DNA from 3 places in the Variovorax sp. RTB1 genome. Region 2 is predicted to be linked to each of the others. Evidence: predicted binding sites of a transcription regulator. Region 2 holds the regulator's gene; each other region holds the start of a gene.
What was found. Region 2 encodes FNR, which switches genes on or off when oxygen is low (the NO sensors DNR and NnrR bind a similar motif). Its sites were predicted from a motif close to TTGATNNNNATCAA; they were not measured.
Positions count from the first base shown of each region.

Region 1: the regulator FNR is predicted to act here: its motif matches at 8,332-8,345, upstream of QN397_RS17465 (DUF2892 domain-containing protein).
Region 3: the regulator FNR is predicted to act here: its motif matches at 3,998-4,011, upstream of hemN (oxygen-independent coproporphyrinogen III oxidase).

Region 1 covers NZ_JASJXG010000029.1:43,785-56,338, forward strand. The annotation lists gene mgtA (magnesium-translocating P-type ATPase) at 1-2,169, opposite strand, end outside; gene QN397_RS17430 (hypothetical protein) at 2,166-2,489, opposite strand; gene QN397_RS17435 (hypothetical protein) at 3,383-3,625, opposite strand; gene QN397_RS17440 (hypothetical protein) at 3,940-4,608, shown strand; partial or broken gene QN397_RS17445 (IS3 family transposase) at 4,682-4,966, shown strand; gene QN397_RS17450 (hypothetical protein) at 5,465-6,025, opposite strand; gene QN397_RS17455 (IS110 family transposase) at 6,660-7,697, opposite strand; partial or broken gene QN397_RS17460 (IS5/IS1182 family transposase) at 7,935-8,099, opposite strand; gene QN397_RS17465 (DUF2892 domain-containing protein) at 8,404-8,604, shown strand; gene QN397_RS17470 (hypothetical protein) at 8,660-8,938, shown strand; gene QN397_RS17475 (general stress protein) at 9,097-9,654, shown strand; gene QN397_RS17480 (hypothetical protein) at 9,810-9,962, shown strand; gene QN397_RS17485 (ABC transporter ATP-binding protein) at 10,343-11,026, opposite strand; gene QN397_RS17490 (FtsX-like permease family protein) at 11,019-11,393, opposite strand; gene katG (catalase/peroxidase HPI) at 11,885-12,554, shown strand, end outside.
Region 2 covers NZ_JASJXG010000027.1:50,931-63,484, reverse strand. The annotation lists gene ccoP (cytochrome-c oxidase, cbb3-type subunit III) at 1-254, shown strand, start outside; gene ccoG (cytochrome c oxidase accessory protein CcoG) at 251-1,681, shown strand; gene QN397_RS16860 (FixH family protein) at 1,700-2,002, shown strand; gene fnr (fumarate/nitrate reduction transcriptional regulator Fnr) at 2,007-2,720, opposite strand; gene QN397_RS16850 (sulfite exporter TauE/SafE family protein) at 2,951-3,661, shown strand; gene QN397_RS16845 (universal stress protein) at 3,707-4,534, shown strand; gene QN397_RS16840 (sensor histidine kinase) at 4,721-5,434, shown strand; gene QN397_RS16835 (Acg family FMN-binding oxidoreductase) at 5,431-6,540, shown strand; gene QN397_RS16830 (DASS family sodium-coupled anion symporter) at 6,537-8,087, shown strand; gene QN397_RS16825 (cation-translocating P-type ATPase) at 8,084-10,966, shown strand; gene QN397_RS16820 (universal stress protein) at 10,976-11,401, shown strand; gene adhP (alcohol dehydrogenase AdhP) at 11,460-12,491, opposite strand.
Region 3 covers NZ_JASJXG010000091.1:892-7,739, reverse strand. The annotation lists gene ccoN (cytochrome-c oxidase, cbb3-type subunit I) at 1-1,404, opposite strand, end outside; gene ccoS (cbb3-type cytochrome oxidase assembly protein CcoS) at 1,472-1,609, opposite strand; gene QN397_RS26125 (heavy metal translocating P-type ATPase) at 1,609-3,963, opposite strand; gene hemN (oxygen-independent coproporphyrinogen III oxidase) at 4,125-5,543, shown strand; gene QN397_RS26115 (nitronate monooxygenase family protein) at 5,652-6,845, shown strand.

The DNA of each region.
Region 1 (12,554 bases), on a different contig from region 2:
GTTGCTGAAGGTGCGCCGCCCCTCGATCACACCTTCCTCTAGCACCATCAGGCTTTTTTCCAGCAGGATGATGTCGGCCGCTTCCTTGGCGATATCGACTGCCGAATCGACCGAAATGCCGATGTCGGCAGCCCGCAGCGCTGGCGCGTCGTTGATGCCGTCGCCCATGAAGCCGACGACATGTCCGTTGGCGCGCAGCGCACGGACCAAGCGTTCCTTGTGTAACGGCGTCAGCTTGGCGAACACCTGATGGTTTTCCACGGCATGCGCCAACGCGGCATCGCTCATGCGCTCGATTTGCGGCCCGAGCAATATGGTGCCGACCGCCAGGCCGACCTGGCCGCAGACGCGTGCAGTGACCAGCTCGTTGTCGCCGGTCAAGACCTTGACGTTGACGCCGTTGTTGGCCAAGGCCCGCAATGCCGGCGCTGCGGATTCCTTGGGCGGATCGAGGAACGCGATGTATCCCACCAAGATCAGTTCGGATTCATCGGCCACCGAATAGGTCAGGTGACTCGCGACGGTTTCTTTCATCGCCACCGCCACCACACGCAGCCCGTCTTCGTTCAGTTCACGCGTGACCGTGTGCACGCGCTCGAGCATGTGTGCATCGAGCGCCACGTCCTGCTGTCCTTCGGCGCTGGCTATCCGTACACGAGTGCATACCGCCAGCATCTCTTCCACCGCCCCTTTGCAGATCAACTCGTGGTGATCGTCGCGCTCGGAGACGATGACCGACATGCGTCGGCGCTCGAAGTCGAAGGGAATTTCGTCGACCTTTCGATAGTCCTGCGCCAGCTTCAATTCGGTCTGAAGTTCGACGTGTTCGAGCACAGCCCTGTCGAGCAAATTCTTCAGTCCGGTCTGATAGTGACTGTTTAAAAAAGCGAACTTCAGCACTTCGTCCGACGGATTGCCAAAGACATCGGTCTGGCGCTCCAGTGCAATCTTGTCCTGCGTCAGTGTCCCGGTCTTGTCGGTGCAAAGCACATCCATCGCGCCGAAGTTTTGGATTGCATCCAGGCGCTTGACGATCACCTTTTTGCGCGACAACACGACCGCGCCCTTGGCCAGGGTCGACGTCACGATCATCGGCAGCATTTCGGGCGTCAACCCAACGGCTACGGCGAGCGCAAACAGGAATGCCTCGGTCCAGTCGCCCTTGGTGAAGCCATTCACAAGCAGCACGATCGGCACCATCACGAAGGCAAAGCGGATCAAAAGCCAGCTGACGCTGTTGACTCCGGCCTGAAACGCGGTGGGTGCCCGGCTGGTGGCAGTCACGCGTGTCGCCAGCGTGCCGAAATAGGTCTGGTTGCCCGTGGCGACGACCAGTGCGGTCGCAGAGCCCGACACCACGTTCGTGCCCATGAAGACAAGGTTGCGCGCCTCCAGAACCGTCGCAAACGATGACTTCTCATCAGCGAACTTCTCTACCGGCAGCGATTCCCCTGTCATGGCAGCCTGCGCGACGAACAAATCCTTGGCCGTCATCAAGCGGCAGTCGGCGGGAATCATGTCACCGGCTGACAGGGCCACATGGTCGCCCGGTACAAGTTCGCGAATCGGCACTTCGGCGCGGGACGGCGGACGCCGGGCGTTAAGGTGGAGATCAAAATATTTTTCAGCCACCTCGGTCGCTTCGGTCCCGAGGTCGCGACGGATCACAGTGGCGGTGTTGGTCACCATCGCTTTGAGCCGTTCAGCCGCACGGTTAGATTTGCCCTCCTGGATGAACCGGATCAACGTGCTGAGCACCACCATCGTGCCGATCACGATCGTCGCTTTCAGATCGTTGGTCAGGAACGACACGCCGGCCAGCACCGTGAGCAGCAGGTTGAAGGGATTTTTGTAGCAATGCCACAGGTGAAGCCACCAGGGCAAAGGCTTTTCGTGCTCGACTTCGTTGGGCCCGAAACGTATCAACCTCTCGGCCGCTTCGGGGGCACTCAGCCCGTCTTCGTGCGACGCCAGACGAACCAGCGAACCGGGTATGTCGTCGGTCGCGGCCTTGAGCATGTCGCGCGAGACATGCTCGGGCACCGCCTCAGCAGCGCCTCGACCGCCTACGGTGTCGAGCAGCGCACCGCGCCCGAACAGTTGAGTGGCACGACGGCGCGACAGGAAGCCACCGAACCAGTTTTTAAAAATGTTGTCGACGAAATTCATGGGATGCTCCTGGCGGTGGACGAGGCGACCCAACGTGCCGGAGGCAGGCATGGCGGCGCTACACCGCCAGACGAGTGGCGGTGCGCGACCTGGACGCATAAATCATGGTTGCGCAATGCAAAGGGGAGATGCCGCATCACGGCCATGCGCTGCGTTTGAAGCAATAGAGAAAGCGCGTCGGCCACCAGGCGTGGAGACCAAGCGGCAAGCCCATCGGCAAACGCCGCCGCACCGTGCAGGTCCAGCAGGTGTCGCAAGACAACGGGGCGGCGTTCGGCGAGGGCGGAACGCAGGTGAGTTTTGAAATCTTCGCGGGTCATGAGGAGTCTCGTTCAAGCGCACACGGCGCCCAACTCCTCGCGCGGTCAAGCGTTGAGGAAATCCTTGAGCGACGCCGGGTACAGGGGCATCGGGTCGAATGATGTGGTCGCGCCAAAGCGCGGACTGGGGGCGGGGTCCATGGCGATCTTCGGGCTGTCGAAAGTTGAAAGTCCAGCTCAGCGCCGCTGGGGGACACCAGTGTTTTGGACCGACTTCGCCGCGCGCACCCGCCGGCTGGACCACAGACTCGCGTAGACGTTTGTCTCGGGTACGGCGAGCCGGTTGTCGCTACTCAGCGCCGCGCCTGCAGTGTGGGTCGGCCTTGCGGTCGAGGCGTTGGGAATCTTCGAGAAGCACACGGGAACTCCTTTGCTTTGAAGGAGCCGTTTGCCTGAAATAGAGCTTAAGCCGCGTCTGCGATGTCAGGCTTGGACTGACGATCGGAAGAGACCGTGTTTTGGGTTCAGAACGCACGCCAATCGGCGTGATTCACTGCTGCGGCGCGGAGCCCCACAGCGCAAAGCATTTGCGTTAGCGAGCCTGGCGCGCCGCACCCGCAAGGGCACGTTTTCTATCGCTGCGACTTAAGGCACTGTCCACGCAAAGGGCTCCGAAAATTGGGATAGCGCATTGTTGCAGCGCAGCAGCACCGACGTCAACCGAAAAACCAAAAAGCTTGCGCACTCGCTCAGCTGTGCCGACACCCCTTCGCTGCGTTAGCCTGAGTCAGCCAATGCGCTCGCGGGTTCTTGCTCTGTACTGCACGTGACCAATACCAGTATGGCGGGCAACTCACCACTGGCGGCGGCCCACTGCCTGACCACGATGATCTGCTGGTGACTGTTGAAGGTCGTCTGGGCGTTGAAGCATTTCTCGAAGCCCGCGCTGATTATCATGATCGGGAGTCGGGATCGGCGAAGTTGTCCTTCGCCCTGGGCGCCAGGTTGTCGAAGGTACGCATGAATGTCGAGTTTGACTTGACCGCTTGGACCGGTGCCGGAGGCACTTCGTCATCGTGCTTTTGCTGGCGCGTTTGCAAACGGTGCTTGGCTGCTTGGATGGCCTTCATCCGCTCGTAGCGCGTCGCCTCGTGCTTGCTGGCATTGTTGCGCAACTCGTTACCGTCCCCAGCCATAGGGACCAGTTTGACCCGCCCGAATTCCCCTGCGAGCCTGACGACCGGCACTAACAATGGCAACAGTTCCTCCAGATGCAGGGCGCGAAAGTCGCATGGCGTGCGATGCGTTTAGGAGTTGCTGGCTGCGCTCACCCGAAACGTCACGTCTTCATGCAGCTTGTGGGCGGTCTTGCGCGAGTAGGACACTACCGTGGCATAACCGTAGACATGTACCTTGACCTTCATGGCCAGATGAAACGGCTGAATGCGCGAGCGCCCGCCCTCGTACCGGCGCCACGCTTGGCGCTTACGGGGGCGGCGACACGATCACGGTGGGCGCAGGTGATGCCGATGTCGTAGGCAATACTAACGGCAACGATCCGGGCACCGGCATTTATCCGACCACCAACAGCCATGCCAACGTCAGCGGCTCTGGCAATGGCGTAGATGAAAACGCCATCGACAGCATGGGCATTTATGGCGGGGGCAACAACAGCAACACCGTGGCCGGTGCGCTGCCCATGCTGGGCAATACCGGGGGCAACCTGGACCAGGTTAATGCAACCGGTGATCAGTGGGAAGGCACCACCGCCAAAGGTCAGGGCACCGGCATCTACATCAACAATGGCGCCCAAGCGAATGTTGCGGGCGGCAATGATGGCATCAGCCTGACGGGTACAGGCGACTACTTCGGTCTGCTGGGCGGCGCAGGCTACTCCGTGAGCGACTCAGGCAACAGCATGGACACCTGGGGTTACACAGGCCTTGCCCTGACCGGCGACAGCAACAACCTGGGACTCGGTGGCGTTGGCGACTACCTCGGCGTGGCAGGCAACGGAAACAACGTGTCCATCAACAGTGGCACGGTGAATCTACTGCGCAACGGCTGCGGCCGCCTTCTCGCTCGTTGTTCCGGTGGCAATCTGCTTCCAGAACTGCCGCTCCACCTCACGCCGAAGCGAAGGAGCGCCGGGCGAGCGCATCGTCACGCGTACTGTTAACTTCTGCATCCACACCGCAGGTCTTCCCACAACAGCTCCATGATTGATGGTGTTACGACGACCGATTGATTCCGCCCACTACCGCTGGCCTGAATGGCGGTCGCGCATCGCTGATGCGAAGCTGATTCATTCGATGTCGCGCAAAGGATGCTCACTCGACAACGCGGCTTGTGAAGGCTTCTTCGGCCGACTGAAAACGGAACTGTTCTATCTGCGCAACTGGTAGTCAATGAGCATTGGGAAATTCACACAAACACTGGACTCATACATCCGTTGGTCCAACGAAAAAAGGATCGAGATATCCCTCGCCTCTCTCAGTCCTGTTGAATATCGCAAGAGCATGGGTCCCACGGCATAACCAGTCTAGGAATTCCGCCGCACCCCCAACAGGCAAATTTTCCGCCAACGCCAACACTCCGTCACGGGCTCAACTGCGAACCTGCCGCCTGTTGCCACATCAGCGGTCGCATCTTTAGCGGTTCACGCCATACAAGGAAGCTCGAACAGGGTGGCCAGGTCGCCCCGGGTTCGGCACGCTCGCATCACGCTGCGACGCTGTCAACGCGCACCCTTGTGGTCTTTCTGGCCGGAGTTCTTGTGCCGCCCTTCGGCTTCGGTGGATTCGGCTTTCTCCCGTTGTCGACTGGCATCCACCTGCGGAGAGGGGCGGCGTTGTCCTGGTTTAGGTGGAGGGCCCTTTGCGCGCTGCGAGTTCATGGCGTTCCTTCCGGATGTCGGGGATGCGCCGGACCATTCCGGCACGCCCGGCGTGGAATTTATGCAGTCAGCGTCTTCCGGACTGTGCGCTGGCCCACACTGCAAGGCCAAGCCATGCAACCGCTCGGGCGCTGCCTCCTCACCCATCCACATAGGTGGGCAAGCTCAATGCCAGCGAAGTGCCTCCCCACTGTCCCTTTGCCAGCTGTGCAAAGCCCCCCGAGCTTTCGGCGAAATCGACCACTGCCGTCAGTTCGGGGTTTGTCAACACACAAGTTCCGGCGCCGGGGAAAAAGGGAGAGGTCACTACCGGGCCATAGGCGCTGTTCGTGATCTTTGCAGTCCCGAACACCTCGAGAAGGGTGCCACCGGCCGGCCCAACCGTGGCCTTCAAGACCAGCCGCCCGCCGTGGATGGCAGCCCAGTGCGACGTCTGCGTCAGGCGCTCGAGCACACTTTCGAACCTGCGCCGGTCTACCACCCACGCAAGGCATTTCCGATCCACGAAAACGTCAATGAAGATGCGCGAGTCCATCGAGTGGCGCAGGATGTCGGCCAGTGAACAAATAAAAGGTAGGACTTCCAGGCGGGTGGGTACCAGATGACGCCGTGCGACAGCCTCAGGGTGGCGTGCGACGGGTGCGTTGGCCGGGCTTGGCCGGACCTGACCGAGGTCAGGAAAACCATCTTCACACTCCATTGGGGCTCCTTGGCTGTACGGGAAAGACGTCGATGGCTCCGAGCTCAGTGCGCCGCCTGGTACCCCGCGCACGGCGCTGACTACAGAGCCGATGTGGCATCGCGTGCCAGGAGCTTGCTGGGCCCAAAAAACGCTTCTATGTCGAACCGACTCCTGGGTCTGTGCGCTGCCGCACTAGTGCGAGCGGTATCGACTAAAACAGTCCGGAGCCAAGGCGATCTCTTGTCCGCTTTGAATGGGAAGACGCGATTGACCGTCCAAACGTCATCAAAAGCTAAAGCCTCGGTGAGCTAAGGCGAGGGCGAAGCTTTGCGTTTCTTGCGAATTGTCAAAGCAATCGCCTCACGTTCGTAGCTGGGCCGTCCAAAGTTAAGGCAACGCTTATATGGGCGCCTCCCGGATTGCAAGAACTCGTATGTGTGAAGATTCAGGAGGCAGGGCTGCAGTCTTATTTCCGGCCTGTTGTGCAAGCCGACATGCCTGCTGGCCCTGATGGTTTTCGCTGACGGGGTTCCCATCTGAACATCGAGCTTGGTGCTCTTGTTCCCTATCGGAGTGTCCCCGTCCCGGTCCGACCTGTCTGTCCCATCACACGCGTGGTCGCTTGCTCTCCTTCAAACTGGTTGGTTGGTTGTCAGTGCGCGCCTTGCCACGCCTCGGGGCGCCAGGCCTGGCCGCGTGCCAGCACCGCCCAGATCGTTCGCGCCAGCTTGTTCGCCACCGCAGCGACAGCCACGCTGTACGGCCGGCGCTGCAACAGCGCGGTCAGCCATGGCCATGTCGGGCCAACCTTGAATCGGATCACCACGGCTCGAGCACCGTGCATCAGCAACGTTCTGAGGTAAGCATCGCCGCGCTTGCTGATGCCCAGCTGCCGGACCCGTCCACCGGTGCCGGTCTGGCGAGGGACCAGTCCGATCCATGCAGCAAACTCCCGAGCGTCTTTGAACGATGTCGGCGTGCCCATGCTGGCGACGACCGCCGTCGCCGTAAGAAGGCCAACACCGGGGATTTCGGCGACAGCTTTGCAGGCCGGTATCTCCCGCATCGGCTGCGAGAGCCGGCGCTCGACGAGGCCGATGTCGGCCTGCAGTTGCTGGACTCGCCTGAGTTGCTCGTCCAGGCTGTCCATGAGCATCGCTGGCAGCCGGGCCTTCGCGTCGCACATGGCGTCGCACATGGCGTCGGGCAACGCCCTGAGCAACGCAGCATGACCTTCCGGCAGCACGATGCCGAATTCGTAGAGCAGCCCTCGGAGTTCGTTGGTTTGCATGATGCGGGTCTTCATGAGCTGCGCGCGCAAGCGGTGCAGCGACAGCACGATCTGCTGGGCCTCGGTCTTGACGGGAACGAAGCGCATGCCGGGCTGCTGGCACGCCGTCCAGATCGCTTGCGCGTCGGCAGCATCGGTCTTGTTGCGCTGCACGAACGGCCGCACCTTCCTGGGTGAGATGAGTCGCACCTCGTGGCCCAATCCAATCAGAGCCCGGCCCCAGTCGTGAGCACCGCCACAGGCTTCCATGACAACCAGAGCCGCAGTGCGGTTGGCAAACCACTCCAGCATCCTGGCGCGCTTCAACTGCAATCGCTCGATGCAGCCGGTGTCCAGCTCGACCCAGTGCAGCTGAAACACCTTCTTGGCAATGTCGACGGCAATGACGGTACGTTCCATGATGGTCTCCATTTGGATGTTGACGGTGGGATCGTCAATCTGGCACTTCCCGCGGCGCAGTGCAAGCAGTGCGGTAGGAGGGAGGCGCCCATACCATCTGAACAAGCCAGCGATTTCGACGGCACTCTCCACATTGGCGCTTTATTCGACTGCCCGGCACATCGGATCGCACTCATCTGAAGCGAATCGCCGCTTGTGGCACCACAGCAGCGCCTGCTGTGCTCCCCGCAGGCGCACTCATCCCATGAGATGCCTGCGTGCCAGATAGATGTTCGCCAACCCTTTGACCAAGAACGCGCGCGTTGCATTCTTGGTCAAGCCCCGGTAGCGCACTTTGCTGAATTTCCAAAGCCGCTTCACAACCGCGGACACATGCTCCACGCGTGAGCACACCTTGGACTTCAACGGGCGCAACGTCCGGCTGGTAGGTCAACGCCCGAAAGGCACAACTTGCAAGAAACCTAAAAAGCCATCGCTTGAGTTGATAAGTTGGTCCGCATCCTCCGACGCTTCAACGCAAACCGACTACACCATTTTCAATGGAAGGCGCATAACGGTCTGGTTGTTGTTTTCTCATATTAATGTCGCCCGCAAAGCTACAACGTGTGCCGGACTTCTGGCGCTCGTCCACAACTTGATTTCGATCAAAGTTTGTCAACACTGTTCGAGCAAACTCCCTTTAATCGTCATTCTGCAAAGCCAATCAATGAATTTCAACAGATACAACATCAACGCTTTGGATCGAACACTACGCATCGGCACTGGCTTGCTGTTGATTGCACTTGCCTCAACCGATATCATTGGTGCATGGGGATATATTGGACTTCTGCCTCTCCTGACGGGAGTGGTTGGTGTGTGTCCAGGCTACGGCGTTTTCGGCTTCAGCACTTGCTCTCGCAAGCGCTAGTCCACTGAATCCTTGGAATCGGCTGTGCATGCTCTATTTGTAGCGCATGCACCGAGTGGAGCTGACCAAGCAAGAGCGCGAAGAACTTGAGGCTGTTGTCCGCAAGCGGCACGGGAGTGCAGCACTTGCGCGCAGTGCGCGTTGCGTGCTGCTGCGGATCGACGGAGAACGACGCGTGGACATCCCATCAGGCTGGCCTGCAACGATGCTGCGCTTACCGGCTGTGGCACGCTTGGCCGTCTGGTGTGTGTCGCGTGTCTTCCAGATCGTCGTCGAAGTCACCGGAATTCGAATGCAAATTCTCCAACATATGCGGGACTCGGCGCTTGCCTGATAGCAGCGCGTTCACCGCGAGTTGCAGTTCATCACTGGCAGAGCAAATTGCGTTTGATCTGCGTCAAGCGTTGCCTTGATGCGGATCAAGCTGGCTGGGCCATAAGGTTCTTAGCGTCGCCCTTGCTCTTCACCATTCAACCCTTCAAGGACACGACCATGAGCCACTCCGCAACCTCCACGACATCCGCCGCAACCGATCCGCTGATCACCGTCTATGAGCAGCACAGCGCTGCAGAGTCGGCGATCAAGGCACTGAGCAAAGCCGGTTTCGATATAAAAAAGCTTTCTATCGTCGGCAAGGGGTATCACACCGAAGAACACGCCGTGGGTTTCTACACCACAGGCGACCGCATCAAGACGTGGGGCGGAATCGGCAGCTTTTGGGGTGCGATATGGGGAACGCTCTCGGCGCCGGCGGTTTTTATGCTGCCGCCACTCGGTCTAGTCGCCGTTGCCGGGCCCTTCGTGGTCACGCTGCTCGCTGCACTCGAAGGTGCAGTGCTCGGTGGCGGATTTTCAGCGCTCGGCGCAGCGTTGTACGGAATGGGAACGTCGAAAGACCGGGCGATCAAGTACGAAGCCGACGTCAAGGCGGATCGCTTTCTCGTCATGGTGCACGGCACCGAGCCCGACATCGCCAGGGCGAAATCTGTGCTGACGACACTGGCGGAATCCATGCCAAAAGCCGGCGCACTGGCCCCCGCGCTCGCGTGAAGCACGCCCGCCGCATCCTCAAGGTCGAAAACAAGGACACACCCAGGAAACCGACTCTAGGACTTCCGAGACTCATCGCCATTGCTGCCGCCGCAGCCATCGTCATGTTGTTCAGCGCGCCCGCGATCGCCGCAGAGACAGAAGCACCGGGCTAAATGAGCGTGCCACCCGGCGTGGCAGCCAACGCCAAAGACGCGGCGTTCAAGGCGGCGCACCAAGTGAAGAGCGCCGCACCAGAGGCATCCGAAGCGGCGCGACTTGCCGCAAAACAGGCCCAGGCAACCGCAGGCAAGGCGTCGAATTCATAGCTGTTGGCATCCGCCGCGCGGCGCAAAAGGCAGCCGAGGCTGCTAATCGCCTTGACACCAAAGCATCGGCCGCTTCAGGTAAATCGCTGGACGATACACGGGATGCCGCGCGCGCCACGGAGGCGGAAAGCAAAAAGGCCGCGGCCGCGACCAAGGAAGCGCTTGCCAGAACCGAAGAATCGCTGCAGCGCGCTACGCAGGACAGCAAGGAAGAAGCATGGGAGGCCGCGCGAGCCACGCGTCATGCGCTAGTGACGGCCGCCTCGGCAACGCGCGCCGCTGCACGCTCGGCCAAGGAAGCCGTCGAACGGACAGTTGCCGCGGCGCGCCGCAAGACCTAAGCAAACTCTGCGGGGCCGAATGAAACTTCGCGGATCGGCTCAAACCTCAAGCCGGCCATCCACCACCTGGATAGTCCGGTCGCATCGCTCGGCCAACCCGGGGTTGTGCGTCACGAAGAGAATTGCCATTCTGTGCTCTTGGTTGGCCTTGCGCAGCAGGTCGAACACGACGTCGGCCGACTTGGTGTCGAGGTTGCCGGTCGGCTCGTCGGCGAGCAGCAACGCCGTGTCCATCGTAAGGGAGCGTGCCAGCGCCACGCGCTGCTGCTGACCGCCACTCAGTTGCGTGACCATGCTGTCGCGCCACTTAGTCAGATCGACGCTCTCCAACAAGGCCGCCGCGCGCTGCGCCATGCCCTCATTGAAAAAGCCCGCGGCGCCGAGCATCGGCATCATCACGTTCTCCATTGCAGTTAAACCGCTCAAAAGGTTGTGATTCTGAAAGACGAAACCGATGTTGTGTCCGCGCAGCTGCGTCAACGCATGCTCGTCGAGCGTGCTGGTTTCGGCGCCGCTGATGGACAGTGAGCCGCTCGTCGGCCGGTCGAGCAGCCCGACGATATTCAGCAGCGTGCTCTTGCCTGAGCCCGATGGTCCGACCACTGCGCAGAACTCGCCCTTCGATACCGTGAGGTCGATGCCGTGCAGCACCTCGCATTCGTTGGGCAGGCCAGCATTGAAGACCTTGTGCACGTCGTGCAGCCTGACCACTGGCTCAGCCACGGATCGCCACCACGGGGTCGAGTCGTGCCGCGCGCAGCGCGGGCGCGAATGCCGCCAACAACCCCGTTATCGTGGCCAGCAACAGCGAGGTCAAGAACAGCTTCGGCTCGATCGGCAGCGGAAAGAGCGGCGTGCCAGCCGGGTTGAGCGCGTAGCGTTGCCATAGTAGAAGCGCGCCGAGGCCGATGCCTGAACCGAAGGCAGATCCGAGCAGTCCCAGCAACCCACCCTGTAACAGGAAAATCCACAGGACCTGTCCGCGAGAGATGCCCATGGCGCGGAGGATGCCGATCTCACGCGACTTCTGAACCACCGATGTTGCTGCCGGTCGAGGATTGACCCGAGTGCCGGAATTTCGTTGATCCATGGGCCGGCATGGGAAATCATTGCCAGCATTGAGTTCCGGAGGTGACTGTATGGGTCAGCCTAATCTCGGCATCTGGGTCAGATATGACCTGGCGCCAACAATCATGGCTTCAGATCATGCAAAGAGTGGGCCTGTTTTGCGGACCTTCGCTAGTAATAAGCAAAGTTCCCGAGCAAAATGGTTAACGCAATCGGCTCGACCGATGCGAGGGCGGCTATACCCGCTCGTGCCGTCGTGGCAACGGTTTGCACAAGACCGAGAGTCGCTACGCGCCTAGACGTGCCGGTCGGGTCGATGGCTATCCCGAGCCAAAGCTGTTTGCGTCCCGCATTGGCTGCGCACTCACGCCTACACGGCGCAGGCCCGGCGAGTTCACGATCCAATTCCACCATCAGGCGCCAGCAATGGACCCCGCTTGGATTCCAACTGCTTCACAAGGACCATGGATGAACACGACCACCCCAGACAAGACAAACACGGCTACGCATCAAATGGAGGGTAAATGCCCGTTCGGCGGAGACCGCATGGGCGGCGCGTTCGGCACGCCTCCGACCCTCGAGGACTGGTATCCGGACCGTCTGCGGGTTGAACTCCTGCATCAAAACGGTCTTGCGGCGGATCCGCTCGGCCCGGATTTCGACTACGCCGCCGAATTCGCGAAGCTCGACTTTGAGGCGGTGAAGAAAGACATCAAGCAGTTCCTGATCACCTCGGTTGACTGGTGGCCGTCCGACTATCACAACTACGGTCCGCAGATGGTTCGCATGGCTTGGCACGCGTCCGGCACCTACCGGATTGCCGACGGCCGAGGCGGCGCCGGTACGGCCATGCAGCGCTTTGCCCCCATCAGCAGCTGGTGGGACAACGGAAACACCGACAAGTCCCGGCGCCTCCTCCAGCCAATCAAGCACAAGTACGGCAACGGATTGTCTTGGGGCGACCTCATGATCCTGACCGGCAATTGCGCACTGGAGATCATGGGGTTCCCGACCTACGGTTTCGGTGGCGGGCGACTCGACGCCTGGGAGGCCGACAACGCAACGTATTGGGGCCCTGAAATCTGGGACCCGAAGAACGTCAATGGCTTCGACAGCATGGTCACGCGAGACAAGCGCTGGCGAGGCAAGAACGGCGATCCCGACTACGACCTAGAGAATCCGC
Region 2 (12,554 bases):
AGTTCACCGCCTGTGCGGCCTGTCACGGCATCGGTGGCGTCGGCAACCAGGGCATCGGAGCACCGCGCCTGAACGACGAGATATGGCTGCACGGCTTCGGCGAGAACGCCATCGTCGCGATGATCAACGGCGGCAAACACAACGTCATGCCCGGCCAGGAAGGTCGCCTGACCGAAGCGCAGATCAAGGTGGTGGCCTCGTACGTGTGGGGGCTGTCGAACAAGGCCGTTGCATTGCCTGTCGTACTGCCATGACCGTACCTGCCCCAGCCCGCAAGATCATTCCGATCGTGCCCGTGGCGGAGGAGGCCGGCGGGCTCTATGAAGCGACCAAGAAGATCTATCCGCGCAGCGTGCGCGGCAAGTTCGCGCGCTGGCGCTGGGCGATGGTGTTCGTCACCCAGCTGTTTTTCTACGCCACGCCCTGGTTGCAGTGGGGCGACCGCCAGACCCTGCTGTTCGATCTGGTCGCGCGGCGCTTCTACGTCTTCGGGCTAGTGTTGTATCCGCAAGACCTGATCTACCTGTCGGGGCTGCTGGTGCTGTCGGCGCTGTCGTTGTTTTTGTTCACCGCGGTGGCCGGGCGGCTCTGGTGCGGGTACGCGTGCCCGCAGACGGTCTACACCGAGATGTTCATGTGGATCGAGCAACGGATCGAGGGCAGCCGCATCGCCCGCATGCGGCTCGACGGCGAATCGTTCTCGGCCGAGAAGCTGGTCAAGAAGTGGTTCAAGCATTTCATCTGGCTCGGCATCGCGATGTGGACGGGCTTTACCTTCGTCGGCTACTTCACGCCCATCCGCGAGCTGGGCATGGAGTTCCTGCAGACGCGCATGGGTTCGTGGGAAGTCTTCTGGGTCTTCTTCTACGGTCTGGCCACCTACGGTAACGCCGGCTTCATGCGCGAGCAGGTCTGCAAGTACATGTGCCCGTATGCACGCTTTCAGAGCGCGATGTTCGACAAGGACACGCTGATCGTCAGCTACGACTTGCCGCGTGGTGAACCGCGTGGCGTGCACGCCAGGGCACAGGACGCACGCACCCAGGGCCTGGGCGACTGCATCGATTGCGGCCTGTGCGTGCAGGTGTGCCCGACCGGTATCGACATCCGCGAGGGTCTGCAGTACGAGTGCATAGGCTGCGGCCTGTGCGTCGACGCCTGCAACACGGTGATGGACCGTATGGCGCAGCCGCACGGGTTGATCCGCTACGCCACGCAAAACGGGCTGGCCGGTGGCTGGAGCGCGGTGCAGGTGCTGCGGCGTGTTTTTCGCCCGCGCGTGCTGATCTATGGCGCCGTGCTGTTGGCCTTGGGCGTTGGCTTGCTCGCGAGCCTGGTGGTGCGCGTGCCGCTCAAGGTCGACGTGGTGCGCGACCGTACCTCGCTTGCACGTATCGCCGATGGCGGCAGGCTCGAGAACGTCTATCGGCTGCAGATCATGAACGCGACCGAGCGCTCTCAGCGTTACCGCATCGATGCCAGCGGACTGAAGGGTCTTGCCGTGGCGACGCCCAGCCAGGCGGTCGATGTCGGGCCGGCCGAGTCGCGCTGGGTGGCGGTGCGGCTGCAAGTGCCTGCAGAAGATGCACCACCCGGATCGCACACCGTTTTCTTCAACGTGCGGTCCGCCGACGGTGCGTCGCAGGTCTCTGAAAAGGCCGTGTTCCTCATTCCCCGATAACCGACTGGAGACTTGAAAATGAGCGCGCTTCCCCCTGCTTCCAAAGGTTCCGGACCGTGGTGGAAATTCCCGCTGGTCTGGCTCGTGCTGGGCCTGCCCGCCGTGGTGGTGGTCGGCAGCCTGACGTCGGCCTGGATCGCGATCAGCACGGCAGACCCGGTGGTCGAAGAAAACTACTACCAGAAGGGCCTGGAGATCAATCGGACGCTGGCGGGCAAGTCGGCTGGGCCGGTGGCCGACAAGGCGCTGGTGCCGGCCGAAAAGGGCCGCAACCACACCACGACGCCGGTGCAGGACATGCCGTCGCCGCCGCCGCGCTAGCGCCTCACACCGTCGGGTTGATCATCCTGCGCAAAGCATCGGCGTCGAGGATCCGAACATGCCGCATGTCGACTTCGACGATGCGGTCGTCCACGAACTTGGACAAGGTGCGGCTGACTGTCTCCAGCTTGAGCCCGAGGTAACTGCCGATTTCTTCGCGCGTCATGCGCAGCATCAGCTCGGACTTCGAGAAGCCGCGCGCATGCAGGCGTTCCACGAGGTTGAGCAGAAAGGCGGCCAACCGCTCGTCGGCACGCATGCTGCCCAGCAGCAGCATCACGCCGTGCTCGCGCACGATCTCGCGGCTCATGATCTGGTGCACATGGCGCTGCAGTGAAGTGACCTCGCGCGACAGCTCCTCGATGCGGTCGAACGGCATCACGCAGACCTCGGCGTCTTCGAGTGCCACCGCGTCGCAGGTGTGATGGTCGTTCACGATGCCATCGAGTCCGATGATCTCGCCGGCCATCTGGAAGCCCGTGACCTGATCGCGACCGTCTTCCGATGCCACCCGTGTCTTGAACACGCCAGTCCGAATCGCATAGAGCGAGGTGAACCGCTCGCCATTGCGAAAGAGGGTTTCGCGGCGCTTCACCTTGCGACGCGTCGCCACCAGGTCGTCGATGCGCGCAAGCTCTTCCGGGTTGAGGCCGACCGGCATGCACAGTTCGCGCAGGTTGCAGTTGGAGCATGCGACTTTGATGGTTTGAGGTGTCATGGCGGCTGTCTCTTTGCGACTGTCTCTTTGCGGCAGGTGGTGCGGTGAAATTTGCAGCGTGACAAAGCAAGCGAAAGCGCCGCGCTGCTCCGCTCGATTCTCCGTTCGGCTTTTGTGTCCGCGTTGATGCAGATCAAGTGGCGTTCGAATGATCGAACGCAAAGTCGCAGCACCATGAACCGCTGTCGCCGACCATCGCTGCTCACGCTCTTTCGGCGGCGCTATTGATCATGCAAACCGCACTGGCCGCATCCGCGCTGTTGATGGGACTGGCGGGTGGTCCGCATTGCGTGGCCATGTGCGGTGCGGCGTGCGCGGGTGTCGTGCGTGGGGTGGGAGTTCGACCCGGCCATGGCGTCATCGCGATCACGCCCGCTGCTTTGCCGATGGCGCCGTTGCTGCTCCAAGCTGGCCGGATGGCGGGCTATGCGGCAGCAGGCGCACTGGCCGCTGCCACCGTGCAAAGCCTGACATGGGCCAGCGTGAATGTCTCCGCGCTTCGCGGCCTTTGGATGCTGTTCCACGTGGTCGTGATGGCCTGGGGCGCGGTGCTGGCCGTGACCGGGCGTCAGCCGCTGTGGTCGCAACGGGTCGGCCGTCTCCTCGCAGAGCGATTGCGCGCCTTGACGGGCTCTGCCGCCAGCGTGTTCGCGACCGGTCTTGCATGGGTCGCCATGCCGTGCGGCCTGCTGTATTCCGCGCTCATGCTGGCGAGCCTGGCCAACGGTCCGCTGCAGGGCGCTTTCATCATGGTGCTGTTCGCGGCCGGCAGCGGTGCGTCGTTGCTCGTCGCGCCCTGGCTGTGGCACCGCTTTGCCATCGGCTTGGGCGCATGGCGCCAGCAATGGGGAACCCGGCTCGCCGGCGTCGCCTTGCTGGTCATCTCCGTGCAGGCGGTCTGGATCGATCTTGCCCACCAGATCGATGTGTGGTGCCGCTGAAATACGTGGTGTCTCTTTCGTACCTCGACAACTCAGGAATTTGCAATGACAACCCCTAAATCGATTCTGGTTCACCTCGACAGTTCAGCCCGCACCGCCACGCGCGTCGAGCTTGCACGCAAGCTGGCAGAGACCTTTGGCGCCCAGGTGACCGGCATGCCGTGCACGCTCTCTGCGCTGGTGCGCTACCCCTCCGCCCTCGAAGGTGCGGCCGAAGCCATGGCAATCATGCTGGCGCTCGACAAGCAGTCGCGCGACAAGGCGTACGCCACCTTCATGGCTGCCGGTGGCGACTCGCCGCATATGCATTGGGCCGAGCCGATGAGCGATGCGCCCTGGGGCTTCGGCCGCCGCGCGCTCTATGCCGACCTTTTGATACTCGGTCAGCGCGATGGTGACAACGCTTACGACGGCGAGCTGCCTGCCGAGTTCGTGTCCACCGTGCTGGTCGAAAGCGGCCGGCCCGCGCTGGTGTTGCCTTACATCACGACAGGGCCGGTCGGCCCGGTCGGGCGCACGGTGCTGGTGGCATGGAAAGAGACTCGCGAAGCTGCCCGTGCGGTGTCCGCTGCGTTGCCCTGGCTGCGCGGCGCGGCGCGCGTGCACGCGGTCTGCTACGGCGACGAGGCAGAGTCGCAACTGCGCTCGCTGCAGGACTATCTGAATTCGCATGGCGTGACCGCGACGATGCAGGCCGGCGTGCAAGGTGAAGGCGACGCCGGTGCGCAGCTGCTGTCGCTGGCCGCGGATGTCGGTGCCGATCTGCTGGTGATGGGCTGCTACGGACACAGCCGCGCACGCGAGTGGGTGCTCGGTGGCGTCACGCGGACGATCCTGCAATCCATGACGTTGCCTGTGCTCATGTCGCATTGAGGGGTTGAGCCAGAGCAGCGTCAACGCACATGAGGCTTCTTGACATTTGCTCGGCCAAGGTCGCCGAGCCTTGATCTGCATCAAGCCCTGCAACGCGGCACGCAGCAGACTGCGATGAGCGCATGCCGGCAACCACGGTTCGCCGCGAGCATCCGCTTTTCAGCCATTGATCGAGGAACCCTCCGGATGACGCCCGAACGCAATTCGATCCAGACCCACGGAGAGTCCCGCGCCCGATACCTCGGCGACCTGGCGACTCACCTTCAGCGCATCCGCGAGCAGGAGCGCGCGCTGCTCGCCCGCGAACTGCACGACGAACTGGGTGCCATCCTGACAGCAGCCAAGCTCGACGTGGCTTGCCTTAAGTCGCGTCTCGACCATGCGTCGCCCGAGATCGATCGGCGCCTTCAGCATCTGGCTGAAATGCTCGGTCGCGGTATCGCATTGAAGAGCCGGGTGGTCGAGGGACTGTGTCCGTCGTCGCTGGCCAACCTGGGCCTGGCGTCGTCGTTGACCATCCTGTGTCGGGACTTCAGCCTGAGTTCGACGATTGCGGTGACGACTGCGATCGAAGAGGCCCGCGGCGACGATGCGAGTGAGCTGGCCATCTATCGTCTGGTGCAGGAGTGCCTGACCAACATCGGAAAGTACGCCTGCGCCAGTACGGTTTCGGTCACCCTGGTCGATGCGGGAAAGAACATCCTGGTCGAGGTGCTGGACAACGGCATCGGGTTCGACATCGAACAGGTGGCTTCGTCCCGCTTCGGCCTGGCCGGAATGCGCCACCGGGTTCAGGCCTGCGGCGGCCGCCTCACGGTCACGTCGGCTCAGGGGCAAGGTACGCACGTCATGGCGATGTTGCCGAAGGTGGTGGTCGAGAGCGCCAAAGTGATCGCATGACTCCGGCTCTGGCATCCCTTACGCGACGGCGCTTTGCGACCGTGGGCGCTGTGCTCCTGAACGCCTGCTCCTTCGACGGCCGTGAGGCGAGCTATGCCGATGCGGTGCGAAGCACATGGCACCGGGATACGACCGAGGCGACCAGTGGCCGGCCGCTCTTCGAAGAACTGGTCCGCTGTGCCACGTTGGCACCGTCGAGCCACAACTCGCAATGCTGGAAGTTCGCGATACAGCCGCAGTCCATCTCGATTCTTCCGGATCTCTCGCGCAGATGCCCGGCCGTCGATCCCGACGATCACCATCTGTTCGTCTCGCTCGGCTGTGCCGCGGAGAACCTGGTGCAGGCGGCGTCGGCGCATGGCCTGCAAGCCGATGTCGTCTTCGATGCAGGCATGGAGGGCGACGCGCTGCGCGTTCGGCTCGAGCCGACCCGGGCGATCCGGTCCGACCTCTATGCGGCGATCTTCGACAGGCAGTGCACGCGCGCCGACTACGACGGCCGGCCGCTGACGGTCGACGAACTTGGATTGCTGGAACGCGCGGGCACACGCAACGGCGTTCAGATGGTGATCCTCAGCGACAAAGCCGCGACAGAAAAAATGTTGGCGTACATCGTGGACGCCAACACGCGGCAGATCGACGACCCCGCTTTCGTCGCTGAACTCAAGCAATGGCTTCGCTTCGGCGACACGGAAGCCGTCCGGTCCGGCGACGGACTGTTCTCCGGTGCGTCCGGCAATCCGACGGTGCCGCGATGGCTCGGCGAAATGCTCTTTGCCCGCTTCTTCACGCCTGCGCGCGAGAACGACAAGTACGCGAGCCAGGTGCGCAGTTCCGCCGGCATCGCCGTCTTCGTCTCCGAGAAGAACGACAAGAGGCACTGGATCGAAGCAGGGCGCTGCTACGAGCGATTTGCGTTGCAGGCGACCGCCCTGGGGATTCGCAATGCGATGCTGAATCAGCCGGTCGAGGTCGCGAGCGTGCGGCCCGGGCTCGCGCGTGCCTTTGGATGGGGCGACCGGCGGCCCGACCTCGTCGTGCGCTTCGGTCGCGGACCCGCGATGCCTCGGTCCTTGCGGCGCCCGCTCGAAGCGGTGTTGGCATGACCACCGCAGTCGAGGCGCAAGCGATCGCGGCAGCGATTGCGCCCACCGTCGCGCCAGGCAGCGATGTCGTCAAGCGCGCCGGGCTGGTCGCCGCCTTCATCGCGCTCGTTGCGATCGTCTTGCTGCCAGCCGCGACGGGCCTCCCTGCCGCGGGGCAGATGATGCTGGGCATCCTCGCCTTCGCGGTGATCGTCTGGATGACCGAGGCGCTCGACTACGCGGTGAGCGCGGTCGTCATCGGCGCGCTGATGGTGTTCTTGCTGGCCTTCACGCCGGATGCGGCCAAGCCCGTGACGGCGGCCACGGCGGCAATGGGCACGGGCGCGGCACTCAATCTCGCTTTGTCCGGCTTCTCGAACAGCGCGGTGGCACTGGTCGCTGCAGCCTGCTTCATCGCCGCGGCCATGACGGCCACGGGGCTCGATCGGCGCATCGCGCTGGTGGTGTTGTCGCGGGTGGATGCACGCACCAATCACATCGTCATCGGCGCGATGGGTGTGGGCTTTTTACTGTCTTTCATCGTGCCCAGCACCACTGCACGCGTCGCATGTCTGGTGCCGATCATGATGGACTTCATCCTGGCCTTCAAGGTCGAGAAGCGAAGCCGCTTCGCCGGCCTGCTGGTCATTACCGCTGCGCAGACGGCGAGCATCTGGAACATCGGCATCAAGACGGCGGCCGCGCAGAACATGGTGGCCGCCGGCTTTATCCAGAAGCAGTTTCAGACCACCATCAGCTGGACCGAATGGTTCGTTGCCGGTGCACCGTTTTCGGCGCTGCTGACCATTGCGCTCTACTTCATCATGACGCGGATGATGCGGCCGGAGATGTCGGAGATCGCCGGCGGCAAGGAGACGATTCGCCGGCAGCTCGAAGCCATCGGCAAGATGACTGCGAACGAGTGGAAGCTGCTGGCCATCGTGCTGACGCTCCTCGGGTTCTGGGCGTCTGAAAAAGCGCTGCACGACTTCGATACCGCTTCCACCACCATCGCCGCCATCGCATTGATGCTGCTGCCGCGCGTGGGCGTGATGAACTGGAAGACCTCGCAGAAGGGCTTCCCGTGGGGCACCGTGGTGCTCTTCGCCATCGGCATCAGCGTGGGAACGGCACTGCTGCAAACGCGCGCCGCCGGCTGGCTCGCCAACCTGATCGTGCAGCACCTCGGCTTGCAGAGCGCCAGTGCCTTCGCCATCCTGATGCTGTTGTCGTTGTTCCTCATCGTCATCCATCTCGGCTTTGCGAGCGCCACGGCGCTGGCGTCCACCATGATCCCGATCGTGATCAGCGTGCTGGGCGCGGTGCAGACGCCAGGCATCAACGTCATCGGCATGACGATGCTGCTGCAGTTCGTCGTGAGCTTTGGCTTCATCCTGCCGGTGAACGCACCGCAGAACATGATCGCCTACGGCACGGATACCTTCGAGGCACGCGACTTCATTCGCACCGGGTTGATGGTCACTCTGGCTGCTGCGGTGCTGCTGGTGATTTTCTCGCTCACCTACTGGCCTTGGATGGGGTACATGACGCTGTCGAGCCCGCAATGAGTGCGCCAAAAGCCCTTGGTCTTGGCGATCCGTCGGTACTGGCAATCGGGCAAGTGCTGCAGGCGCTCGGCGCCGACGCGACGCACGGGCTGAGCTCGCAAGAGGCGGAACGGCGGCTCGCCGAGCACGGCCCGAATGAGCTGCGCGGCGTGCCGCCCGTGGCGACATGGCGTCGCATGCTGGCGCAGTTTCAAGACCCGCTGGTCTACCTGTTGCTCGCCGCCATCGCCATCGCTCTGGGCGCCTGGGCCATCGAAGGTTTCGAAGGCTGGCCGCTGGACGCGCTGGTGATAGCGGCGGTCGTGCTGGTCAACGGCTTGCTGGGCTATGCGCAGCAGGCCAGGGCGGCCGATGCGGTGGCGGCGCTGGCGCGGATGACCGCCGTGACATCGGCCGTCGTGCGTGACGGCCAGACCCTGCGCGTGCCCAGTGCCGAGCTGGTTCCCGGTGACCTGTTGGCGCTGGGTGAGGGCGATGCCGTGGGCGCGGACGCCCGTCTGTTGCAGGCGGCGTCGCTGCGGGTGCTGGAGGCGTCGCTGACCGGCGAGAGCGAAGCCGTGCTGAAAGGCGTGGCGCAGCTGGCTGGCACATCGGCGCTCGGCGATCGGCTCGACATGGTTTTCAAGGGCACGGCTGTCGCCCAGGGCACCGGCCATGCAATCGTCACCGCCACCGGCATGCAGACCGAGATGGGCGCCATCGCCGAGATGCTCGAAGCGACCGTCGAGGCCCCGACGCCGTTGAGCGTCGAGGTGGCGCGCATCGGACGCATGCTGGGCATCGCGGTTGTGCTCATCGCCGCGGTCGTGGTGACGACGATCTTGTCGATCTCCGAGATCCGCAGCGCCGCCGATGTCATCGCCGTGCTGCTGCTCGGCGTATCGCTCGCGGTAGCGGCGGTGCCTGAAGGTTTGCCTGCGATTTTGTCGGTGGTGCTGGCGATGGGCGTGCAGCGCATGGCCCGGCAAAACGCCATCGTCAAGAACTTGTCGTCGGTCGAAACGCTGGGCGCCGCATCGGTCATCTGCACCGACAAGACCGGCACGCTCACCCGGGCGGAAATGACGATCGAGCGCGTGATGACCGCGTCCGGCAGCGCCCGCATCACCGGCGAGGGCTATGCGCCGCTGGGTCGCGTCGAGCACGAGGGCGCTGCGGTAACGGCCGGCCCGTTGCGTGACGAGCTCACCGTGGTGCTTTCTGGCGGCAGTCTTGCCGGCGACGCACGGCTGCATCAGGATGCCGGCGGCACCTGGTCGATTCATGGCGACCCCACCGAAGCGGCGTTCCTGGTGGCCGAACGCAAGATGGGGCTGACGGAGCTGCGGCGACAGCGCTTTGCGCGCATCGGCGAAATTCCGTTCACTTCCGAGCGCAAGATGATGTCGACCATCGAGCGCGACCACGCGCACGATGACCAGATCGTGGTGATCACCAAGGGCGCACCGGACGTGTTGCTCGGCCATTGCAGCCGGGCGCGAGTGGGCATGGAAGTGGTCGCGCTCGACGAGGCACTTCGCGCCGGCATCCTGGCCGACGTCGAATCGCTTTCCGACGCCGCCTTGCGCACGCTGGCGGTGGCTTACCGTCCGCTGACCGCGCAGGAAGATCCTTCGGCAACGCAGTCGCATGAACGGCTGGAGCGCGACCTCATCTACGTCGGCACGGTGGGCATCATCGATCCACCGCGCGCCGGGGCGGCAGAGGCGATCGGGCAGGCACTGCGCGCGGGCATCCGCGTGATCATGATCACCGGCGACCATCCGCGCACTGCCAGCCGGATCGCGGCGGACCTCGGCATCGTTGGGCCTGGTGCGACCGCACTCACCGGTCTCGAATTGGACGCGCTGGACGATGCCGCCTTCGCTGCAGCGTTGCGCCGCACATCGGTCTTCGCACGCGTGGCGCCGGCCCACAAACTGCGCATCGTCGCCGCGCTGCAAGCCGATGGCAGCGTCGTCGCCATGACCGGAGACGGCGTCAACGACGCGCCCGCACTGAAGGCGGCGGATATCGGCATCGCCATGGGCGTGACCGGCACCGAGGTCACCAAAGAGGCCGCGCGGATGATCCTGGTCGACGACAACTTCGCGACCATCGTCGCGGCGGTGCGCGAAGGGCGCGGCATCTTCGACAGCATCCGCAAGGCATTGCGCTACCTGCTCTCGTCCAACATGGGCGAGGTGCTCACCGTGTTTCTGGGCGTGGTCGGTGCCGGCATGCTGGGGTTGGTTGGAAGTGGCGGCGGTGGTGCTGGTGACGGCGGCACGGTCGTGTTGCCGTTGCTGGCCACGCAGATTCTCTGGATCAACCTCATCACCGACTCGGGTCCCGCGCTGGCGATGGGCGTCGACCCGCCGACCGACGACGTCATGGCTCGCAAGCCGCGTGGCCGCGCGGAGCGCGTGATCGATGCGCGGATGTGGTCGGGCGTGGTCCAGATCGGCCTGGTGATGGCGCTGACCACCCTGCTGACCATCGACCTTTTCCTGCCCGGTGGCATGGTCGAAGGAAGCGATGACCTCGCGACCACCCGCACCGCCGGCTTCACCGTGCTCGTGCTGGCGCAGCTCTTCAACTGCTTCAACGCACGCTCCGACAGCAAGAGCGCCTTCTCGCATCTCTTCGTGAATCGCTGGCTGTGGGGCGCAGTCGCGCTGTCTGCCTTGTTGCAGGTGGCGGTGGTCCACCTCGGCTTTCTCAACCTGGCCTTCGGCACCGCGCCGCTCTCCTTCGACGAGTGGCTCGTGTGCATCGCGATGGCGAGCGCAGTGCTCTGGTACAGCGAGCTTCGCAAGCTGGTGGTTCGTTTCTTGGGGCGCTTCGTGCGCCGTCCGCTGCGTGCATCGATCGACGCCTCTCAACCTGTTCAACGCTGAAAGAAGACAATGAAAATTCTCGTCGCCATCGATGGCTCCAAGCACGCGCTGCGTGCAGTGAAGTACGCCGCCAAACTGGTGGGCCTCCTGAAGGCCCACAGCGTCGTGACGCTGGTCAGCGTGCATGACGACACCGGGCTGCGCCATGCCAAAGCACTGGTCGGCAGCGAGCAGGTTGCCGACTACCTGCGTGAACTGAGTGATACCGAGTTGAAGCCCGCGAGAAGTTTGCTCGACAAGGCCGGCATCAGGCACGACGCGGTGATTCGCACGGGCTCGGTGGCGCAGGAGATCGTCGATTGCGCGAACTCCGGCAAGTTCGATCTGCTCGTGCTGGGCGCCAAGGGGCGAGGCGCCTTCGTCGACCTGCTGGTCGGCTCGGTGGCGCAGCGTGTGATGTCGCTGGCAAAGCAGCCAGTCGTCCTCGTGAAGTAGCAGCGTTGCGCGCCCCGCGCGTGACGCGCAACCGCTGGCAACGGCTGCTGGCATCGGCTCATGCCACGTCTGAAATTCGCATCACGACGCGGCCCTGGATTTCACCTGCACGCATCCGGTCCATCACCTGGTTGACGCGCTCCAGCCTGTCTTCGGTGAACACCGTATGCACCTTGCCTTCGCCTGCGAACGCCAGCGCTTCCTGCAAGTCTTTGCGGGTGCCGACGATCGAGCCGCGCACCGTCTTGGCATTGAGCACGACGTCGAAGATCGGCAAGGCGAAGTCGCCCGGCGGCAGGCCGACGAGGGCCATCGTTCCGCGCTTGTGCAGCATGCCGAGGGCTTGCGAGAAGGCACTGCGGGACACGGCAGTGACCAGTACGCCATGCACGCCGCGCAAAGCCGTCTGCAGTTCCTTGACCGGGTCTTGCAGCGCAGCGTTGATCACCATGTCGGCGCCCAATTTCTTGGCGAGCTGGAGCTGGCCTTCGTGGATGTCGACGGCCACCACATGAAATCCCATGGCCTTGGCGTACTGCACCGCAAGATGGCCGAGCCCGCCCACGCCGGAGATGGCGACCCAGTCGCCCGGCTTGCATTCGAGAACCTTCAGGCCCTTGTAGACGGTGACGCCGGCGCAGAGCACCGGCGCAATTTCGCTGAAGCCCACATTGGCCGGCAACTGCCCGATGTAGCCGGGGTCGGCCAGCACGTATTCGGCATAGGCGCCGTTGACGGTGTAGCCCGTCATCTGCTGTCCGTCGCAAAGGGTCTCCCATCCGGTGATGCAGTGCTCGCAATGTCCGCAGGCGGTGTGCAGCCACGGCACGCCGACGCGGTCGCCTTCCTTGATTCCTTTGACGCCCGCACCCAGGGCCGCCACGAAGCCGACACCCTCATGGCCCGGAATGAAGGGTAGGGTGGGCTTGACCGGCCAGTCGCCATCGGCGGCATGCAGGTCGGTGTGGCACACACCCGATGCCACTACTTTCACCAGCACCTGGCCCGTCGTGACCTCGGGAATGGCGACTTCCTCGATGCACAGGGGCTTGCCGAACTCGCGGACGACAGCGGCTTTCATGGTTTGCATGGGTGGCTTTCAGAACGAATGGGTACGAAGCCTTCACTTTAAAAAGCGGCTTGGCGAGCGGTG
Region 3 (6,848 bases), on a different contig from region 2:
GCGAACCGAGCGGCCCGATCCCACCGTCATCCAGACGTTCCAGGCCATCACCAACATGCCGCCCAGGTACAACAGCCCGCCGATGAGGCGCACCACGTAGAAGGGATAGGTCGCCTTGACGCTCTCGACAAAGGTGTATGTCAGCGTGCCGTCGGCGTTGATGGCGCGCCACATCAGGCCCTGCATCACGCCGGCGATCCACATGGCGGCGATGTAGAGCACCACGCCGATGGTGGCGGTCCAGAAGTGCACCTCGATGGCGTTGACGCTGTACATCGTCGTGCGGCCGTACATCCGGGGGATCAGGTAGTAGAGCGAGCCCATCGAGATGAAGCCGACCCAGCCGAGCGCACCCGAGTGCACGTGGGCGATGCCCCAATCGGTGTAGTGGCTGAGCGCGTTGACGCTCTTGATGGACATCATCGGACCTTCGAAAGTCGCCATGCCGTAGAACGACAGCGCCACGATGAGGAAGCGCAGGATCGGGTCGTCGCGCAGCTTGTGCCATGCACCCGACAGCGTCATCACGCCATTGATCATTCCGCCCCAGCTCGGCGCCAGCAGGATGAGCGAGAAGACCATGCCGAGCGACTGCGTCCAGTCGGGCAAGGCGGTGTAGTGCAGGTGGTGCGGGCCGGCCCACATGTAGGTGAAGATCAGCGCCCAGAAGTGCACGATCGACAGGCGGTACGAGTACACCGGGCGCTCGGCCTGCTTGGGGATGTAGTAATACATCATCCCGAGGAATCCGGCGGTCAGGAAGAAGCCGACCGCGTTGTGGCCGTACCACCACTGCACCATCGCATCCTGCACGCCGGCGTAGACCGAATAGCTCTTCATCCAGCCCGCCGGCATCGACGCGCCGTTGACGATGTGCAGCAGCGCGACCGCGATGATGAAGGCACCGTAGAACCAGTTGGCCACGTAGATGTGGCGCACCTTGCGGCGGCCGATGGTGCCGAAGAAGACGATGGCATACGCGACCCAGATGACCGCGATGGCGATCGTGATCGGCCATTCGAGTTCCGCGTATTCCTTGCCGCGCGTGAAGCCCATCGGCAGGCTGATGGCGGCCGAGACGATCACCGCCTGCCAGCCCCAGAAGACGAACGACGCGAGCTTCGGTGCGAAGAGGCGAACCTGACAAGTGCGCTGCACCACATGAAAGCTGGTCGCCATCAAGGCGCAGCCGCCAAAGGCGAAGATCACCGCGTTGGTGTGCAGCGGTCGCAGGCGGCCGTAGCTGAGCCATGGCACGCCGAGGTTCATTTCGGGCCATGCGAGCTGCGACGCGATGATCACGCCGACCAGCATGCCGACCACGCCCCAGACCACTGACATCAAGGCGAACTGGCGGATGACCGTATCGGAGTAGGTCACCTCCGGGGTGTGGGTTGCTTGCATTCGGACTGCCTCATTCATTGGACTGACCGAGTGTTCCCAAGTGCAGCCGCAAGCACGTTGATGCAGATCAATCGTCGCGAAGAATCCGCTGCCCTTCGCGCTCCACGTCGTCGAATTGACCACTGTCGACGGCCCACCAAAGGCCGAAGAGGATGACCAGTGCGAGCACCACCGAAAACGGGATGAGCAGGAAAAGGATGTCCATTAGCGGCTGACTCCAGGTGCTGTCGCAGGACGTGCGGCAAGACGTCCGTCAGGCCTTGCGGCAAGGCGCGAAGCATTGCCGACCACCACCAGCGAGCTGACCGCCATGCCGACGCCTGCCAGCCAGGCCGGCATGAAACCGGCCAGCGCCAGCGGCACGCACAGCGCGTTGTAGCCAGCGGCCCACCACAGGTTCTGCCGCACCACGCACATCGTGCGCCGCGCCTGGGCGATGGCATCGGGAATCGACTGCAAGGCGCCGCCCATAACGATGAAGTCGGCCCGCGCCTGCGCGAGCGGTACCGCCCTGCCGAAGGCGAAGGAGGCATCGGCGCGGGCCAGCACCGGACCATCGTTGAGGCCGTCCCCCACCATGGCCACGCGGTGACCTCGGCCCTGCAAGATGCGCAGCACGTCGAGCTTGTCTTCAGGCCGGCAGTCGCCCTGCGCCGTCTGGATGCCGGCACGCTCCGCCAGGCTGCGAACCGCGGTGGCGCGGTCGCCGGAGAGCAGCTGCACCGCGATGCCCTGAGCCTCCAGCGCAGCGATGGCGCCGATCGCATCGCTTCGCAAGTTTTCGGCCAGAACGAAGCTGGCGAGCCAGCCTTCGTCGTCGCTCAGATGGACCTGGGCGCTATCGACATGCAAGGCAGCGACGTTGCAAAAAACGGCCGAGCCGAAGCGCACGGAGCGCGTGGGTTGACCGTGACCGTCGGTGCGACGCATGCGCGCTTCGAGCCCTTGCCCGCCGTGCTCGTGGAGTTGCACGATGTCCCAAGCCGGCGCCATGCGAAAGCGCTCTTGCCAGGCCGCCACCAGCGCGCGCGAAGCCGGGTGCAGCGACTGCATGCCGAGGGCAGCAGCGATCTCCACCGCGTCGCCCGGCTGCAGGCCTTGGCGGCAATAGACGCGGTCGAGCCGCGGCGTGTCGTCGGTCAGCGTGCCGGTCTTGTCGAAGACGACCGTGTCGACGGTGGCGAGCGCTTCGAGCGCCTGCAGCCGGCTCGACAGCACGCCGCCGCGCGCAAGTGAACCGGCACTCGCGAGCATCGCGGCCGGCGTCGCCAGCGACAGCGCGCAGGGGCAGGTGACGATGAGCACCGCGACCGCGGCCATCAGCGCCTTGCCATGGTCGACGGGCCACCAAAAAACCAGCGCACCGGCGGCAGCCGCCAGCACCAGCAGCAGAAAGGGTCGGGCGATCCGGTCGGCGAGCCGGGCCAGCCGCGGCTTGTCCACCGAAGCGCTTTCCATCAAGGCGACGATCTGCGCAAAGCGCGTGCTCGACCCCAGCGCGTCGATGCGCACCTGCACCGGCGCATCCAGGTTGTGGCTGCCCGCCAGAACCTGCGCACCGCTGGCGCGCGGCATCGGTCGCGACTCGCCGGTCAGCAGTGCCTCATCGACCGATGTGTCGCCCGCCAGCACCATGCCATCGCCGGGAAACGCCTCGCCGGGCAGCACCCGCACGACGTCGCCGACTGCCAGACGGCGCACCGCGATGCGCACGAAGTCGCCGTGGGCATCGCGCCGCTCGATGCTGTCCGGCAGCCGGTTCATCAGTGCCTCCAGCGCACCCGCGGTGCGGTCGCGCAGCCGGGCCTCGAGCCAGCGGCCGGTCAACAGAAAGAAGACGAACATGGTGAACGAGTCGAAGTAGACCTCGTGCCCGAGCGGACCGGTGGCATCGAAGGTGGCCGCCGTGCTCACCGCAAAGGTGATCAGCATGCCGAGCGCCACCGGCAGGTCCATGCCGACACGTCGCAAGCGCAGGTCTTGCCATGCGTTGGCGAAGAACGGGCTGCAAGAAAAGAGCAGCACGGGCAGCGACAGTACCCAGGAGGCCCAGCGCAAAAGCTGCATCGAATCCGGTGCGATGTCGCCGGCTTTTGCGATGTAGCCGGGGTAGGCGTACATCATCACTTGCATCATGCAAAACCCCGCGACCAGCCAGCGCCAGAGCGCTTTTCGGGCACTGCGTGCACGCTCGCCACGCGCAGCGATGTCGCCGGCCGGCACCAGCGGATAGCCGGCTGCTGCGGAGGCCTCGAACCAGTGCGATGGCAGCACGCTCGCAGGCGACCAGACGATGCGCGCGCGTCCGGTCGCGGCGTTGACCTGCACCTCGTGCACGCCGCTCACGCGCGACAACGCCGACTCGACCGCGAACGCACACGCTGCGCAGTGCATGCCCTGCACCACCACGCGCGACTCCCACAGTGCGCCGTCGAGCGACTGGCCGAACGCGGGCCATTCGGCCGGGTCGTCCAGCACCGACAAGTCGCTTGCGTCCGCGTTCATTCGGGCCATGGCGACAGCGGCGCCCATCGGGCCCGAAGGGAGTACAGCTTGCATGCGACGAGGCTAGCGCCGTGTGCCGATCGACCTGTTGATCTGCATCAAGGCGTGGCGTCACGGAGGCGAAGCTTGACGAGGGTCAAGATTTTCCCGAGGCGACCGAGGCACATTGAAAGTCCCGCCTCCTTTCGCGCCTTGCAACCTCAAGCCCTTCCGCAATGACTTCCATCGCCCTGGCACCGGACCTTCGAACTTCAGCGCACAGCGTCTCGGCCGAGATGCTGGCGCGCTTCGACATTGCCGGCCCGCGCTACACCTCGTACCCGACGGCCGACCGTTTCGTCGAAGCTTTCGGTGCCGATGACTACGGCGCGGCTGCAAGACAGCGCCGCCTCGGAGCAAGCGCACGCAGTCCCATCTCGCTCTATGTGCACATTCCTTTTTGCGCATCGCTCTGCTACTACTGCGCCTGCAACAAGATCGTCACGCGCCACGCATCGCGCGGTCGCGAATACCTGCGTTACCTAAGCAAGGAAATCGATTTGCATGTGGCGCGGCTCGGCCCCGGAACGCCTGTAAGCCAGCTGCATCTGGGCGGCGGCACGCCGACGTTTCTGAGCGACGAAGACCTGGCCGATCTCATGCGGATGCTGCGCGAGGCGTTCTCTTTTTCGCCTTCGGGCGAGTACGCGATCGAGATCGACCCGCGCACCGTCGACGCCGGCCGACTTGCCCACCTGGCGCGCCTGGGCTTCAACCGGCTGAGCTTCGGCGTGCAGGATTTCGATCCGGCCGTGCAGCAGGCGGTGCATCGGATTCAGCCCGCGAAACAGGTGTTCGACCTCGTCGCAGCGGCACGGCAGCTTTCGTTCCAGTCGATCAATGTCGACTTGATCTATGGGCTACCGCGGCAGAGCGTGGCCTCGTTCGACCGCACGCTGGCGCAGGTGTGCGAGTTGCAACCCGACCGCATCGCGCTCTATGCCTACGCACATCTGCCCGATCGATTCAAGCCACAGCGCCGCATCGCGACGAGCGACCTGCCGTACGCCGCGGTCAAGATCGACATGCTCTCGCGCTCAATCGCCGCACTCACCGAAGCGGGCTACGTCTACATCGGCATGGACCACTTCGCGCGCCCTGACGATGCGCTGGCCGTAGCCAAGCGCCAAGGTCGGCTGCACCGCAACTTTCAGGGCTACAGCACGCAGCCCGACTGCGACCTCATCGCGCTGGGCGTCTCCGCCATCGGACATGTGGGCGGCACCTACAGCCAGAACGCGAAGACGCTGGAGGAGTACTACGACCACCTCGACCAGGGCCGTCTGCCAGTCGTGCGAGGCCTGGGACTGTCGCGCGACGACGTGCTGCGGCGCGCGGTGATCATGGCGATCATGTGCCAGGGTCATGTCGACTTTCAGTCGATCGGCATTGCGCATCTCATCAATTTTCCGAACCACTTCGCCACGGAGCTGGCCGCTCTCGGACAGCTCGCGGCCGACGGGCTGGTGCAGGTCACCGACCACGATATGACCGTGACCGACAAGGGCTGGTTCTTCGTGCGCGCGGTGGCAATGGTGTTCGACCGCTACCTGCAAACCGACCGCAAGCGCGCGCGGTTCTCCCGGATCATCTGACGACGACCGGGCACCTTTGAAAAGACGATGACCCCATTTCTGGAAACAACGCCGGTATTCCGGCTCGATGTGCCCGCTTCAGAATCCGGTGCGACGTGCAGCGCCGACATGCTCGTCAGCCTTGCCGCCGCCTCGGGCCTGCGCAATTGGCACCTGAAGGGCCGCGAACTCATCCCGGTCGTGCAGGGCGGCATGGGTGTCGGCGTGTCCGCTGGCGGCCTTGCAGGCACCGTGGCCGGGCTGGGCGGCATGGGCACGATCTCGTCCGTCGACCTGCGCCGCCTGCATCCCGACCTGATGGCGCGCACGGTCGACCGGGAAGCCGAGGTCGATGCGGGCACGTGCATCGACGCCGCCAACCTGGAAGCGCTGGGCCGCGAGATCGCCAAGGCACGCACGATTTCCGGCGGTCGCGGCCTCATCGCGGTGAACGTGATGAAGGCGCTGACCTCCTACGAGGCCCTGCTTCGGCATGCGATGGCCTGTGGCGTCGATGCGCTCGTGGTGGGCGCCGGCCTGCCACTCGACCTGCCGGAGATCGCGCGCGAGCATCCCGACGTCGCGCTGATCCCGATTCTTTCCGACGCGCGCGGCGTTCAACTCGTGGTGCGCAAGTGGGAGAAGAAAGGCCGCTTGCCCGATGCCATCGTGATCGAGCATCCGCGTCTGGCGGGCGGCCACCTCGGCGCCGCGAAGATCGCCGACCTGACCGATCCGCGCTTCGACTTCGACGTGGTGCTGCCGCAGGTGCTGGCGTTCTTCAAGAGCGCCGGCATCGAAGGCCGCATTCCGCTGATCGTCGCGGGCGGCATCGGCAGCCTGGAAGACATCCGTCGCCTGCAGGGCCTGGGCGCTTCTGCCGTGCAGCTGGGCACCGCCTTTGCCGTGACCACCGAGTGCGACGCTAACATCGCATTCAAGCGCGTGCTGGCCGATGCAAAGCCTGAAGACATCGTGGAGTTCATCAGCACAGCCGGACTACCTGCGCGCGCGGTGCGCACGCCATGGCTGGAGAAGTATTTGCGGCTGGAGCCGCGGCTCAAAGACAAGGCGCACAAGAAAGAGCATTGCACGATGCGCTTCGATTGCCTGGCGCATTGCGGCCTGCGTGACGGCACCGCGACATGGGGCCAGTTCTGCATCGACAAGACGCTGGGCCACGCGTTGGAGGGGCATACCGATCAAGGCTTGTTCTTCAGAGGCGCGGGGCGCTTGCCGTTCGGGGGCGAGATCCGGCCTGTCGGGGAACTCATGCGGTGGCTGTTGGGGGGCATCCGGCCGACCGTGCCGACGGTTCGCTGACAG